4 regions of the [Rhizobium] kunmingense genome follow, and region 2 is predicted to be linked to each of the others. Evidence: riboswitches for the same ligand, from Rfam matches in the RefSeq annotation. Region 2 holds a riboswitch; each other region holds the start of a gene.
The links. Region 2 has a riboswitch for cobalamin ahead of AC0JZ4_RS06190 (DUF1636 family protein). Riboswitches for the same ligand answer to the same signal wherever they lie in the genome.

Region 1: another riboswitch for cobalamin. It lies ahead of AC0JZ4_RS21155 (ABC transporter substrate-binding protein); the one in region 2 lies ahead of AC0JZ4_RS06190 (DUF1636 family protein).
Region 3: another riboswitch for cobalamin. It lies ahead of AC0JZ4_RS01475 (aromatic ring-hydroxylating oxygenase subunit alpha); the one in region 2 lies ahead of AC0JZ4_RS06190 (DUF1636 family protein).
Region 4: another riboswitch for cobalamin. It lies ahead of AC0JZ4_RS17625 (ABC transporter substrate-binding protein); the one in region 2 lies ahead of AC0JZ4_RS06190 (DUF1636 family protein).

Annotation. Positions count from the first base shown of each region.
Region 1 covers NZ_CDRNXG010000002.1:584,650-588,393, reverse strand. Annotated here, with positions in the region: gene AC0JZ4_RS21165 (ABC transporter ATP-binding protein) at 1-213, opposite strand, end outside; gene AC0JZ4_RS21160 (FecCD family ABC transporter permease) at 210-1,262, opposite strand; gene AC0JZ4_RS21155 (ABC transporter substrate-binding protein) at 1,268-2,284, opposite strand; cobalamin riboswitch at 2,430-2,623, opposite strand; gene AC0JZ4_RS21150 (class I SAM-dependent methyltransferase) at 2,659-3,333, opposite strand; gene AC0JZ4_RS21145 (DedA family protein) at 3,593-3,744, opposite strand, start outside.
Region 2 covers NZ_CDRNXG010000001.1:1,242,626-1,246,369, reverse strand. Annotated here, with positions in the region: gene cobO (cob(I)yrinic acid a,c-diamide adenosyltransferase) at 1-408, opposite strand, end outside; gene AC0JZ4_RS06200 (CbtA family protein) at 408-1,172, opposite strand; gene AC0JZ4_RS06195 (CbtB domain-containing protein) at 1,187-1,360, opposite strand; cobalamin riboswitch at 1,399-1,610, opposite strand; cobalamin riboswitch at 1,670-1,877, shown strand; gene AC0JZ4_RS06190 (DUF1636 family protein) at 1,979-2,395, shown strand; gene cobW (cobalamin biosynthesis protein CobW) at 2,392-3,441, shown strand; gene cobN (cobaltochelatase subunit CobN) at 3,467-3,744, shown strand, end outside.
Region 3 covers NZ_CDRNXG010000001.1:265,830-269,573, forward strand. Annotated here, with positions in the region: gene AC0JZ4_RS01465 (BA14K family protein) at 1-256, opposite strand, end outside; gene AC0JZ4_RS01470 (BA14K family protein) at 442-900, opposite strand; gene AC0JZ4_RS01475 (aromatic ring-hydroxylating oxygenase subunit alpha) at 980-2,224, opposite strand; cobalamin riboswitch at 2,318-2,554, opposite strand; gene AC0JZ4_RS01480 (DUF6656 family protein) at 2,716-3,324, shown strand; gene AC0JZ4_RS01485 (L-threonylcarbamoyladenylate synthase) at 3,356-3,744, shown strand, end outside.
Region 4 covers NZ_CDRNXG010000001.1:3,642,292-3,646,035, forward strand. Annotated here, with positions in the region: gene zigA (zinc metallochaperone GTPase ZigA) at 3-1,208, opposite strand; cobalamin riboswitch at 1,376-1,572, shown strand; gene AC0JZ4_RS17625 (ABC transporter substrate-binding protein) at 1,716-2,735, shown strand; gene AC0JZ4_RS17630 (ABC transporter substrate-binding protein) at 2,817-3,744, shown strand, end outside.

The sequences.
Region 1 (3,744 bases), on a different contig from region 2:
CCGGTTCATCCGCGCCATGGGCTGCTTCTGCAGAATGACTGTTCCGGAAGAGGGTGTGAGGATGCCGGCCAGCAGTTTCAGCAGCGTCGATTTGCCGGAACCGTTGGGACCGATAAGTCCAAGCGTCTCTCCCTCCCGTACGTCAAAAGAAACATCTTCCACGATGCTGCTGCCTCGCACCTTCCAGCTTAAATCTTCAGCCGCCAGGATCATCGAATGCGCCTTCCGCGAATGAGGATGAGGGCAAACCCCGGTGCGCCGACAAGGGCGGTGATGACGCCGATCGGCAGGACCTGATTGGGCACGAGCACCCGCGAGCCGATATCGGCCAGCACGAGAAACACGGCTCCCATCAGTGCCGAGACCGGCAGGAGCCGGGCGTGGCGTGGCCCGACGAGGAAGCGGGCGGCATGGGGTATGACGATGCCGACGAAACCGATCGAACCGACGATGCTGACCATGACTGCGGTTATCATCGCCGCCGTTCCGATGACGATCGCCTGTACCTTGCGAACCGGCACGCCGAGTGAGGCCGCAGAGTCTGCGCCGAAAGTGAAGGCATCGAGTGCCCGGCGATGCCATATGCAGACGCAGACACCCAGAATGGCGATCGGGACAGCAAGAAATACATCGTTCCAGCGCACGCCGCTGAGGTTCCCCATCAGCCAGAACATCACACCGCGCACCTGCTCGGCATTAGCGGAACGAGTGATGATGAACGAGGTCAGTGCGTTGAAGAGCTGCGAACCGGCAATGCCGGCGAGAATGACAAGTCCGGTCGCTTGGATGCCGACACCGCCACCTGCGGCGCGCGCCAGCATGATGACCAGCAGAAAGGCAATCAGCGAGCCGGCAAAGGCACCGATGGGCAGAGAAAGAAGCCCACCGCCGATGCCGAGGATCAGAATGGTGACCGCACCCGTTGAAGCACCGGCGGAGATGCCGAGAATATAGGGGTCGGCCAGCGCATTGCGCAGCATGGCCTGCAGAACCACGCCGGACACGGCCAGCGACGCACCGCAGCAGGCCGCCACGATGGCGCGCGTCAGCCGATAGTTCCAGATGATACCCGCATCGATCGGATCAACGAGATAGGTTGCGCCAAACATCTTGTTGACCAATGTCTGGCCGACAAGATGGATCGGCATGGACGTCTCCCCGACGGAGACGCCCAACGCGATGGCAATGAGGAGCAGGAGAACGGAGCCAATCAGATAACCGATCCGGCGTATGGGAATCTGTCCGTTCCGCTCGACCACGATATCCGTCACTGCTTGCCCTTGATGTCTTCAAGCGCGTCGGCGACAGCCTCGATACCGGCTGGAATTCGAATGCCCGCATGGACGGCATGAGCATCGACCACGACAATGCTGCCCTCCTTGACGGCCTTCATTTCGCGGGTCACCGGGTCACTCTTGAGGTAATCGAGCTTCACCTGATAGTCATCGGCCGGATAGCGGCGGCGATCCATACGTGCGATGATGATGACATCCGGGTTGGCCTTGGCGATAGTTTCCCAACCAACGGATGGATATTCCTCATCGCTCTCTACCACGTTCTTCACGCCGAGCGTGTTCATGATGAAGCCCGGAATGCCCTTTTGACCGGCAACGAAGGGATCGAGTTCGATGTCGGCGCTCGAGAACCAGAAGACCGCGGAGACGTTTTTCAGATCGAGTGCCTTGGCTTTGGCCGCAGCCGCGTCGACCCGTGAACGAAGCTGCTCTTCAACCTTGTTGCCGCGGTCCTGCACATCGAAAATCGTCGAGAGTTCATCGACGGCGCGGTAAACTGTATCGATCGAGAATGGCGTCTTACGTGCGCCGTCACCGCCCGAAAGGTTGTCCTTGCCGACGCAATCCGCCGGCATGGCGTAGACGTTGATACCAAGCTCGTTGAACTGCTGGCGCGTGCCGACCACGCCCTGCGGGCCGACATGAACCTCGAACTGGGTCGTCACCAATTCCGGCTTCTTGGCCGCCACGGCCTCGAAGCCCGGATGGTTGTCTGCCAGACGCGGAGCCTTGGCATTGACGTCCTTGAACTCCGGCAAAACCTCGTTGAACCAGACCGACGTGCCAACAACCTTGTCGCCAAGGCCAAGTGCATACAGCATTTCCGTCGTCGACTGGCCAACGGCAGCGACGCTCTTCGGCGCAGCGTTGAAGGTCAGTTCCTGACCGCAATTGCTGATCTTGAGCGGATATGTGGTTGAGCCGGCATAGGCGCCGGAACTGGCGAACAGGAGGGCCGAGAAGGCAAGAGCTGCCTTGAGTTTCGTCATGATCAATCTCCGGTCAGTGAAATGGACCCGATCGGGGATCATCAAGATGGCACGGAAAATCCGCCTGCCGGTTTTCACCGCCATTCGGAACAGCACGCAAAGACGCTGCAAACATCCGCTTCCTCCTCCGGACACCCCGCCGGCGTTACGTTACTCGATGTCGGCAGGTCTCCTGACTGACGGGTCAACGCCTCCTCTCGCCTTCCCGGGCACAATCGCCCAGTGGCCGATGAAAGGATGCTCGCCGCCTACAGTTGCGGGGGCAGTTTCGTTTGACGGATTGCTCCGTCCCGAATTCCCTGTTCGTCCCTTTCGGGAACCGACGGCGGCAAGCTATACAGGCTTGAGACCGTTGCGCAAGCCTGCGTCGCGGATCAGGACGGCTTTGTCGCGGTCAGCACGAAATAGTCGATCATGCGGCTGCTGTCGTCATAGACGGCACCATAGGGATGCGTCTCAAAGAGATGCTTCCAGGACTGCACCTCGCCGAAACCGGTCTCGTGCAGCAGTGCACGCGCATCAATATCCGTCAGGCCATTGAAAAAGGGCAGTTCGTTGCCGAACTCGGCCGCGCTGTCGTTGTCGCGATGTAGGAACCATAGGCCGTCTGAAACCAGAAGCTTGCCACCCGGTTTCAGGATGCGGTTAGCCAGGGACAGCGCACCCGCGGGGTTCTCAAGCGTCCAGAGAACATTGCGCAAAGTAACGATATCAACGCTTGCGTCAGGAATTTCGGCATCGTCCATCGTCGAATGAACAAAGGTCAGGTCGAGGCCACGGGCCTCGGCATCCTGACGGGCGTGAGACAACATCCCCTCTGAACCATCCACTGCGATGACCCGATGGCCCAGCTCCGCGAGCAACAATGCGCACGCACCCGTGCCGCTTCCAAGATCGATTGCGGTCCGGGCATCTCCCTCAAGCGCCGCCGAAAACACGCTTTTCCAATCGTCATAGTTACGCTTGTGCGATGCCGCACTGTTGAAGCGGTTTGCCCGCCCATTCCAATGTTCGGACATGGCTTTGGCAGTGTTGGGGGCAGCTTTCATACGTCACTTCCAATATCATTATCGCTCGATTACTCGACTTGGGTAATAGGTACTTATGATCCGGCCATGCTATCGGCGGAAGTTACTCCGCGCTACGCCCAAGCCTGCGTTTTTCGCAGCTCCTGATGGGTATCGCCCCTCAAGTCCGTTAAATGTGCTTACGCTTATCAACGCTCTATCTTCATGACGTAGGGCTAATTACGCGACATCGTTGCATTATGTGCGCGTAACTCGCTGCGTGAACAGAGTGGTCACCTCGCTACAGGGATTGATATCCTTCAACCGCCATCCACCCGGGCATCAGCATGACGAGCGCCCAAATAACGGCCGAGGCGATGTTGGCCGCTTGGAACTTCGCTTGTTTCATATGCATCATACCAGCAACAAACGGTACAGTCGCTCTCAGCGGCC
Region 2 (3,744 bases):
TTCGTCGAGAATGACGAGACCGATCGTCTCGTCCGCCATCAGCTCGAGCGCCTTCTCCCACGCCTTTTCGGCTGCCGCGATATCGCGCTTCAGGTCCTGGGTTTCCCAGGTAAAGCCTTCGCCCATCGTATGCCAGACAACGCGATCGCCGAAGACGGCGAGCGCCGGCTGCTCGCCCGTCGACCATGCGCCTTTGATGAACTGCACGATCCCGACGCGGCGATTGTTGCCGAGCATGCGAAGCGCTAGCCCGAAGGCTGCGGTCGACTTGCCTTTGCCGGGGCCTGTATGGACGATGAGAAGACCCTTTTCGAGGGTCTTCTCGGCGACTTCCGCATCCTGAACCGCCTTGCGGTTCGCCATCTTGGCGCGATGGCGCTCCTCGGCGGTCTGATCGACGTCTTTCACTATGCTGCAAGCTCCCGGTTTGATCCGATGGATGCGGCCTCGCCGCTGCGAAGTTTCTGCCGCAATACGCCGGCCAGCGCGCCGAGAACAGCCCAGAAGACGAGGTTGGTTGCATAGACGGCATTGACGAAGCGGGCATGAAGCTCGATCGGCACGGCCGTCTCGTGCGTAGGCGGCAGCGGTGCACCGATGAGATGCGGGGCCACAAGAAGCACGATCGCCAGCGCCGCAAGAAGCGCCGAACGGCTATAGGCGAGAAGGCCGAGACCAATCGCGGTGCACACCACTGTCGCCGTCCACCAGACCTGGCGCGGCCCGAGTTCCGCCGCCGGCATGCCCGGCAGTTCCGGCGGCAGGCCAAGGCCGGGTGCCAGGCTGACGGTAAGGAAGCCGGCAATGCCGAACATCAGGCCGCCGCGCCATCCGCCAAACCCGCCGAGTGCCTCGGCGACAGCAATGGCAACGAGCGCGAAACCAACCGCAGAAAGAATATTGGCTGCAGCGGTGTAGATAAAGCGCTCCAGGCCATCTGCAGGCGCCCAGGCTTCCGCATCGTGATGATGGTCGGCTTCGGCAGGCGCGGCAGCACCGGCGGCCGGGGCCACGTCATGGGAGTGCCCGGCATCTTCCCCACCGGCAGTCTCAAAGGTTTCGGCCGCAAGAATGAGCGGCACCGTGGAAAAGCTCTGCATCACGGTCATCAGGAGACCGGACAACAGGCCGGCGATCACCGCCGCAAGGACGATGTTACGAAACAGCGACATATGGGAATTCCTCTTTAGTGGCAGGGAAATGCCAGCGAATGGCGCGTATCGTGAGCCGCGTTATGGACGACTTCCAGATGCGAGAAGCCGACAAAGCCGACGATGAAGAGACCGAGAACGGCCGACATGCCGAGAGGAAGGATTTTGGATGCGGAGACGCTGACTGCGCCTGCGGCGGAGCTAACCATGGATTTCGTCTTTCTGCCCTCCACCCGAGGGCTGTTTAAAATGCCGAATGTCCCTGGCAGGTCTCCTGGCTTGCGGATCTGGCGCCCTTGCCCGCCTTCCCGGATCTCTCCAGTGGCGTAACGGCCTGGTGGCCGTGTTGGGCAAAAGCTTTCCGCCTACAGTTGCGGGGGCAGCCGCGGAATTGACGAGCTTCGTCGCACCGCATTCCCTTGGGTAGCTCGTTGAAGCACCAAAGACACGATCACTATAAACAATTCGGTTGTCTCGGCAATCGGCTTTGCGACATTGACAGTTCACCACCGGAAAGCTTACTTGAACGGCATGACGGTCCCTTGCCGGCAACGGTCGGGGCTAAGAGAGAATGCGGTGCGGATGGCAATCATCCAATGCCGCGGCTGCCCCCGCAACTGTGTGCGGCGAGCCATCCTGCCAGAAACGCCACTGGAGACATCCGGGAAGGCAGGCAGATGGTGACGACCCGCGAGCCAGGAGACCTGCCGTTCAAAAATTGCGCTTTTCCGGCGGGGTGCTCCGGGCGAAGCTTTCTTTCCACTGCAGGATGGCTCGTCCGCCTGTTGCGCACCCCGATTGTAGACAGACCGGCGGTATGCGGCCCGATGACGAGTGACGTGCGAAAGAACGATGGCGAAACGGCCGCCGGTGAAGCAGACGTGACGATCTTCGTCTGCACCAATTGTCGTGAGGCGACCGACAGTCAGGCCCGTCCAGGTGTTGGCCTGATCGAGGCGCTGCGCATTGCTGCCGAAGGCAAGCCGCTCGCCATCAAGCCCGTCACCTGTCTCGCCAATTGCGACAAGAGCCCGAGTGCCGCCTTCAACCACCGCTCCGGCTGGTCCTATGTCTTCGGCCACCTGTCCAACGACAATGCCGACGACATCGTCACCGGCGCGATGATGCTGGCTGAGGACGAGCGCGGCTTTCTTCCCCTTCGCGGCCGCCCCTCCTGCCTGCGCGGCAAGGGCATGACGGCCCGCATTCCACCCTTTCATCATCACGAGGACATGCCTTCATGAACGTCAATTCCGGCACCAAGTTCGACAAGGTTCCCTGCACCGTCATCACCGGCTTTCTCGGCGCCGGCAAGACGACGCTGATCCGCAACCTGATCGAAAAACTCGACGGAAAGCGGCTGGCGATCATCGTCAACGAATTCGGCGATGTCGGTATCGACGGCGAAGTGCTGAAGGGCTGCGGCATCGAAAGCTGCCCGGATGACAACATCATCGAGCTGGCCAACGGCTGCATCTGCTGCACGGTTGCCGACGATTTCGTTCCGGCGATCGACCAGATCCTCTCCCGCGAGCCGCGCGTCGATCACATCCTCATCGAAACCTCGGGCCTTGCTCTGCCGAAGCCGCTGGTTCAGGCCTTCCAGTGGCCGGACGTGAAAGCGCGCGTCACCGTTGACGGCGTCATCGCCGTGGTCGACGGCTTGGCGCTGGCCGAGGGCCGTGTCGCCGATGACCACCACGCATTGGAAGCCCAGCGTCAGGCGGATGCTTCCATCGATCACGACGATCCGGTGGAGGAGGTCTTCGAGGACCAGGTTGCCTGCGCCGACATGATCGTGCTGACCAAGACCGACCTTCTGGACCAGGCCTCGCTCGCCGCCGCCAAGGGCCGCATTCAGGCGCATCTGCCGCGTGCGGTAAAGATAGTCCCGGCTGCCAATGGCGCCGTCGATCCGGGCGTGCTGATCGGTCTCGGCCTTGCCGTCGAGGACGACATCGACAACCGCAAGACCCACCACGACGAGGAACACGACCACGATCATGACGATTTCGACAGTTTCGTCATCGATCTGCCCACTGTTTCGGATGCCGAAGCCTTGGCCGACCGCATTTCCGCCACGGCGGAGGCGGAAAACGTGCTGCGCATCAAGGGCTTCATTGATGTCGCGAACAAGCCGATGCGCCTACAGGTTCAGGCGGTAGGATCGCGGGTCAACCACTATTTCGACCGCGCATGGGGTGTTGACGAAACGCGCCGGAGCCGTCTGGTCATCATCGGTGAAAAGGGCTTGGACCGCGCTGCAATCGAGAAGATGCTGGCGGCCTGAAGGCCACCGGACCGGGGCAGGAAGGATGCATATACTCGCCACAACATCGTCGTCACTCGACGACCTGATAGAGCCGGTCGACCTTAACCAGTTGCCGGCCGACGTGGTGGTTTTGTCCTTCTCCGGAAGTGACTTGAACGGGGTTGCAGCAGGATGGGACGATGGAGGAAGTTCCATCGCCCTGACCAACCTTTCGGATCTGCGCCATCCGATGTCCGTCGATCTGTGGGCGGAAAAGACGGCTGCCCATGCGAAAGTCATCCTGCTGCGCATCCTTGGCGGCTACGATCGCTGGTCCTATGG
Region 3 (3,744 bases), 980 kb from region 2:
AGCCGTCATTGTGGCGGCGATAGCCACGACGGGACTCGCGGTAACCGCGATGGCCGCCATACCAGCCACGACGCGGGCCGTCGCCACGCCAGCGACGCGGAGGACCGTAGTCGCGATAATACTGGACATTGGTCACGTCAGACGCCACCGGGGCGCTCGGGACTGCCGGCAAAGGCAGCGCCTGGGCGGACCCCAGCGAGCCTGCAAGCACGATGGCCGACACGGCGGCGACTGCGATCTTCTTGAACAGAGTCATCTCTTAACTCTCCATTCCCTTGTTGAGACACGAGCAGAGAACGTTGCAAACGTTCCTGTATTCCGCATTCCAGAAATCTATTTCGCAGCAGCCTTAGAAATTTCTCGCTGAACCGCAGATTAACGGGCGCTTCGGTGGCGTTCACGCCTCCGTTACGCCCGTCAATTCAATCACCTGCCGGTTGCTTACCTGTAAGGCGAAACGCAGGTGCGGCGAATGCCGGCGCTCGGAATATAGGTGTTGTCGGAAGCGCGGTAGGTGCGGTAGCGGTTGGCGCACCACTGGACGTGGCTGCCGCCCGAGGCACGCGGCTGGTTGGCGATCGCACCGCCGATGATCGCGCCGGTCGCAAAGGCTGCAAGCGGGAACCAGTAACCGTTGTGATAGCGATAGCCGCGGCGGCGCTCGCGATAGCCGCGATGGCCGTTGTGATAGCCCTGGCGATAGTAGCGGCGATCCTGGCGATAGCTGCGGCGGTCACGGTCGCGATACTGGACTTCCGTTACCTGCGCAGCATTGGCGGCAGAGGCAACCGGAACCGGCATGACCTGAACCGCCGGCATGGCGGCGGCGGGCATGAAACTCGTGGCCAGAACGGCAGCCGCCGTCAGCGCAGTGGCAAGGCGCATGCGGAATGCGGTCATCGGGGATGTTTCCTCATCTGTAGATTGGCGATCTACAATGCGAAACACCCCGATTTTGTTCCAATGGAACTTTTACCGGTCAGGCGACAGCCGAGAGCGTCGCGTCCTTGCCCTTCAGCCGGTCGATCATGAAGTTGGCGTACCATTCGACGAACTGCATGACGCCGCCCTCATGGGCTTCCGAATAGGGACCCGGCTCGTAGGCCGGCGAGCGGATGCCGAAGGCATTTTCCTCGACGATCTGGCGGTCCTGGTCGTTGGTCATGTTCCACACATGGGTGAGTTCGTCGACATTGTAATCGACGCCTTCGACCGCTTCCTTGTTGACCAGCCAGGTGGTGGTTACCGCGGTTTCTTCCGGCCCGATCGGGATGACGCGGAAGGAGATCGCATGGTCGACCAGCATGTGGTTCCAGGTGGTCGGATAGTGGAACATCAGCATCGTGCCGATGTGGGAGATCGTCACGTCTTCCGACAGCGAGCGGGCAACCGCCGGGCGGCCGTTCATCGTATAGCTCTCGGCATCCTCGACGAGCGGCATGCGGGCAACGCGGAACTGGCCATCACGCGACATGTTGAAGGTGCTCGGCAGGCCGGCGGCCTCGCAACGGCTCCAGTGTTCGGAGATGAACGGATCGTCGCCGGCGCCCTGCACGCCGGTCGCGGTCGGCGCTTCCGGGTAGGTGCGGCAGAGTTCCGGGTGATTGCCGGCGCAGTGGTAGCACTCGCGGTTGTTTTCCCAGACGAGTTTCCAGTTGCCCTTCTCGATGATCGTATTCTTGGCGGCGACCTTGGTTTCGGAAATGCGGTGCGGCGCCATGTAGGGCTCGATCGTGGCACGCACGGGCGCGAAGTCCGGGGCTTCCTGCGCCAGACAGATGAAGATGTAGCCCGCGACGACCTGGCAGTGGAGGGGTTTCAGGCCGAACTGCTTCTTGTCGAAATTGTCGCCCATATGGCGGGCCGACATCAGCGAGCCGTCATGCTGGTAGGTCCACTGGTGATAGGGACAGACAAGGCGCGTCGCCGAACCCGTATCCTTGGTGCAGACGCGGTGGCCGCGATGGCGGCAGGTGTTGTGGAAGGCGCGGATATCGCCTTCGCGGGTGCGGATGACGAGGACCGGGTAATCACCCACCTGAAGGGTGAAATACATGCCGCCCTTTTCCAGCTCGCAGTCATGGCCGACGAACAGCCAGTCGCGATACCAGATCATCTCCATGTCGAGCTTGTAGTAATCCGGATCGATATAGAACGGCTGTTCAAGGCTGAAACCTTCGCGGCGGTTCTTAAGCTGCCGCAGAACCTGACTATGAATGTCCATATGCTTCCTCGCACTCCAGGCAAGCGACGGGGCATGGACAAGCCGACGGTTACACATTCCGCCAATTCCTGTCCCGAACGCCCACCGCGATCGGTCATCACTCCGGCTCAGGCTGGTTTCCGGGCTTCGGAGCTATCCCTAAAGGACTGACATGGCACCTTCCCGAGCGGCCGTTCGGCTCTGTCCCAGTGGTTCGGGGTTTCCCCCGTGCCATGCCTTCAACTCCGCCACCGTTGCGGGGGCAGCGCCGGTAAGGTCTCAATCGACCCGCCGGCTTCCCAATTCTCCGCCTCCCCTAGCGAGGCGGCACCATGAGCTTGATCGCATTTAAACGTGACTGCCGCCTGTCGCATAGGCGACATTGCGACATCGGCGACTGTATTGGCGACGGGGCCTGTTTCGTGCCGGATCGGCAAGCTGTGCGGCGGAAAGACACTGTTAAGATGTTACTAATACGATCCGCCGCGATCGAGAACGGAAGAGTCAGGACAATGCCAGGACAGATCCGCTATTACGAGGTCAATGGACAGCGGCCGTTTACCGCGCCACAGCGCAACGCGACCGCCCATTCGGAATTCCTGCGCACCGGCAAGATTTCCCGCGCGCGGCCGATCTGGATACCGGACGAGCGCCGATATCTCAGCCATGACGAGGTGGCGGAGAAGACCGGGCGCAAGCTAGAGACCGCCGGTGAGACGACGCATATGCGGCTCAACACCTTCCATCGCTCGATCAGCCTGCCGAAGCTCATCTTTCACCGCACGCTCGATGGCAGCCCGCATCTGGGCTATTGCCATGTGACGGCGGCGCGGACGTTCTTTTCTCCCGAAGCGCTGGTGACGTGGTCCTTCTACATCGCCAACTTCTTCTCCGAGATCGGCGAGGAGGACGACTTCTTTGCCCGGATCAATCCGCGCGGTTCACGCATGTATTTCGCCGTGGCGATCGAGGGCGAGGCCGGCCAAGGGGCGAAGATCGACCGCAGTTTCCGGCAGAACGGGCTGTTGTTCCAGACCAGCGACCCGCGCGAGGCGATGCGCAACGTGCTGATGCTCGGCGCGCCGGATGCGACCGTACGCGAAATCATCAAAAGGCTTTGAAGCCGCGGCCCCGAGGCTGTATTGACGGCACATGACAGCCGCAATCATCGACATAAAAGCAGAACCTGAACGCGCGATCCGCGAAGGCACCCGCGTGCTCGGCCTTGACCTTCCCGTCGCCATTCCGACCGAGACCGTCTACGGGCTTGCTGCCGACGCGACGCGGGCGGAAGCGATCTCGACGATCTACGAGACAAAGGGCCGGCCGCGCTTCAACCCGCTGATCTGCCACGTCTGCGATATCGCCATGGCGGAGCGCTATGCGGTGTTCGATCCCCTGTCGCGCAAGCTGGCGGAGGCCTTCTGGCCCGGACCGCTGACCATCATCCTGCCCTTGAAACCCGGCAGCGCGATCCATCCGCTGGCGACGGCGGGACTGGAAACGGTCGGCCTGCGCTGCCCGGCCGGTTTCGCCAGCGA
Region 4 (3,744 bases), 2.4 Mb from region 2:
GGTCATGATGCCTGCCGTTCCCATACTGCGAAGGGATCCGGCAGGTTCGCCCAGTTTTCCGGCGTAAACCCATCCGCCTCGATCAGGCACGCATCCAGCTCTGCCGTGACCCGCGCTTGATCCATAGTATCGGTGCCGATGAAGACGATTTCCTGCCGCCGGTCGCCCCAGACGGGATCGAGATAGGGCTGCATCATCCTGTAGAACTCCGGGCTGTCGGGCCAACGCTCCTTCGGCACGGCCGACCACCACATGCCGGTGCGGCCGGTGCGCACCAGCGCCCCCGCCTGGCTGATCTCGCCGACGAAATGCGGCCGCGTCGCCAGCCAGAAGAAGCCCTTGGCCCGCACGACGCCCGGCCACGAGCGATCGATGAAGCGCTGGAATTTTTCGGGCTCGAAAGGCTGGCGGGCGCGGTAGACGAAGGAGCGGATGCCATATTCCTCCGTCTCCGGCACATGGTCCTTGAAACCATGCAGTTCCTTGAACCACAACGGGTGCTGCTCTGCCTTGTCGAAATCGAAGCGGCCGGTGCCCAGCACGTCCTTCAATTCCACCTTGCCGAAATCCGTCTCGATTAATTTTGCATCGGGATTGAGCGCCACGATGATCTTTCGCGCGGCGTCGCGGTCGTCAGGGGTCGCGGTGCCGATCTTGTTGAGGACGACGACATCGGCAAACTCGATCTGCTCGACAAGGAGGTCGACGATGGTGCGGTTGTCGCCCTCGCCCGCCGTCTCGCCGCGATCGGCGAGGAAGTCGCCGGAGCCGTAATCCTTCAACAGATTGGCGGCATCGACAACGGTGACCATCGTATCCAGCCGCGCAACGTCCGACAGGCTCAGACCATTCTCGTCGCGGAAATCGAATGTGGCGGCCACCGGCAGCGGCTCGGCAATGCCGGTCGATTCGATCAGCAGATAATCGAACCGCCCCTGTTCGGCGAGCGCCCTCACCTCCTGCAGAAGATCGTCGCGCAGCGTGCAACAGATGCAGCCATTGGTCATTTCGACCAGCTGTTCCTGCGTGCGCGACAGGTTGGCGCCGCCATCGCGCACCAGTGCGGCATCGATATTGACCTCGCTCATGTCGTTGACGATCAGCGCCACCCGCATGCCCTCGCGGTTCGACAGGATGTGATTGAGCATGGTCGTCTTGCCGGCGCCTAGAAAGCCGGAGAGCACGGTGACGGGAAGTTTGTCTTTCATTTGCAAAAGCCCATTGCGTCATTTGTTACGTTATACTATTACGAAATCACAAGCAGCGACTGCCGTCAAGCCTTGTAGAGAAGACATGACGTCCGGCGGGGCGGCGGGCCGGTCGTGCGCAAGTCAACGGACAAGCCCAAATCACTAGACAAGCTTTGGCCTGTCTCCTATCAAGGCTGCGCTACGGTTCTGCATTCGCAGATGAAAAGGGAACGCGGTGAGGTTTATCAAAACCGATCCCGCGACTGCCCTCGCAACTGTAAGCGGCGAGCTTTTCGTCACAGCCACTGGTTCTCGAACCGGGAAGGCGACGGGCAGCGTTCGAGCCGCGAGTCAGGAGACCTGCCGCAGCGAGGCTAAAACCAATACCGGACGAGGTGTTCCGGCGGGAGAATGATATGACGCAAGCGACACTGTCGCCCGCCATCCTGATGTGGACCGCAAACGCGGCCTTGCATCGTCCTGCCTTTCATCCCGGCAAAGCCATTTCCCTTGAAAGGACAGGACATGAAACTCGGCCTTATCGCCGCACTCTTTGCGATTTCCGCATCGGCACTTCCCGCAACAGCCTTCGCCGCCTCGACCAGCTATCCGCTGACACTTGAGAATTGCGGCCAGCAGATCACTTTCGACAAGGCTCCGGCCAAGATGGTTTCCATCGGCCAAGGCATGACGGAAGTGCTCTATTCGCTCGGCCTCGCCGACAAAGTCTCCGGCACCGCCGTCTGGGTCGGTCCGGTTCTGCCGGAATATGCCGAGGTCAACGCCAAAATCAAACGGCTTGCCGATAACGACCCGAGCTTCGAATCCATCGTCGGGCTGGAGCCGGATCTGGTCGCCGCCGAGTTCGAATGGCATGTCGGCCCGATGGGTTCGGTCGCCAAGCGCGAGCAGTTTTCCGATATCGGCGTCAACACCTACATCTCGCCGGCCGATTGCGTTGCCAAGACCAACACCGATGGTGGCGACGGGGTGCGCAAGGAGCTGTTTACGATGGACCTGATCTATCGCCAGATCGGTGAGCTGGCGCAGATCTTCGATGTGCAGGACCGCGGGGCCAAGCTGATCGCCGATCTGAAGACCCGCGAAGCCGCAGCCGTCGCCTCGATCAAGGGCGCGGAAGCGAAGAACCTGCCGGTGGTCTTCTGGTTCTCCAGCAAAGAAACCAAGGGAGACGCCTTCATCGCCGGCAAGAACAGCGCGCCGGCCTATATCCTCAAGACGCTCGGCGCACAGAATGTCGTGACAACCGAAGAGGAATGGCCGCTGGTCAGCTGGGAAACGATTGCCGAGGCCAACCCTGCCGTGATCGTCATCGCCACCATGGACCGCCGCCGCTATGCCGCCGACGACCCGGCGGTGAAGGTGTCCTTCCTCGAAACCGATCCGGTAGTCAGCGAACTCGACGCGGTGAAGAACAGGCATTTCGTGATGATGGACGCACAGTCGATGAACCCGACGATCCGCACGATCGAAGGCATCGAGATCCTGGCAAAGGGCATCCAGTCCTTCGGACTTGCGAACTGAACAAGCCCCTTATGTCGCGCCTGCCTCACGGTGGGCGTGACGCTTCTTTCGCATGTCCATGCCCTTCCGAAAGGACAGACCATGAAATCCGGCCTGATCGCCGCCCTTATCGCGCTCCCCTTCACCGCCCTTTCCTCCGCAGCCTTCGCCGCCCCGGCCGGCTATCCGCTGACGCTGGAAAACTGCGGCGCGGACATCGTCATCGAAAAGCCTCCACAAAAGGCCGTTGGCCTCGGCCAGAACAGCACCGAGATCCTGCTGATGCTCGGCCTTGCCGATCGCATGGCCGGCAGCGCCATCTGGGTGTCTCCGGTTCTGCCAGCGCTTGCGGCGGATAACGCCAAGGTGCACCGCATCGCCGCCAACACGCCGAATTTCGAGGCCGTCGTCGCCCGCGAGCCGGATTTCATCGCCGCACAGTTCTTGACCTCGGTCGGGCCGCAGGGCCGTGTGGGAACGCGCCAGCAGTTTGCCGATCTCGGCGTGCCGAGCTACGTCTCGCCGACCGACTGCACCGTGACCGACAATGCCGTCTCGGATGGCGCGCGCAAACAGATGTTTTCCATGGACCTGCTCTATCAGGAGATCGATGAACTCTCGCGTATCTTCGACGTCGCCGACCGTGGTGAAGCGCTGATCGCCGAACTGAAAGGTCGCGAGGCCTCGGTGCGCGCCCGTGTGGCCGACAAGGCGAAGGATGTCAGCCTCGTCTACTGGTTCTCCTCGCCGGAACTTGCCGGCGACGCCTGGATGGCCGGCAAGAACGGCGCCTCGGGCTACATCACCGAAGTGCTGGGCGCAAAGAACATCGTCACATCCGAACAGGAATGGCCGCTCATCGGCTGGGAGGCGATCGCGGCAGACAACCCGAGCGTCATCGTCATCGGCACGATGGACCGCCGCAACCAGACGGCAGACGATCCTGCCGCCAAGAAACAGTTCCTTTCCACAGATCCGGTCGCAAGCAAGCTCGATGCGGTCGAAAACGGTCGTATCGTGGAGATGGATG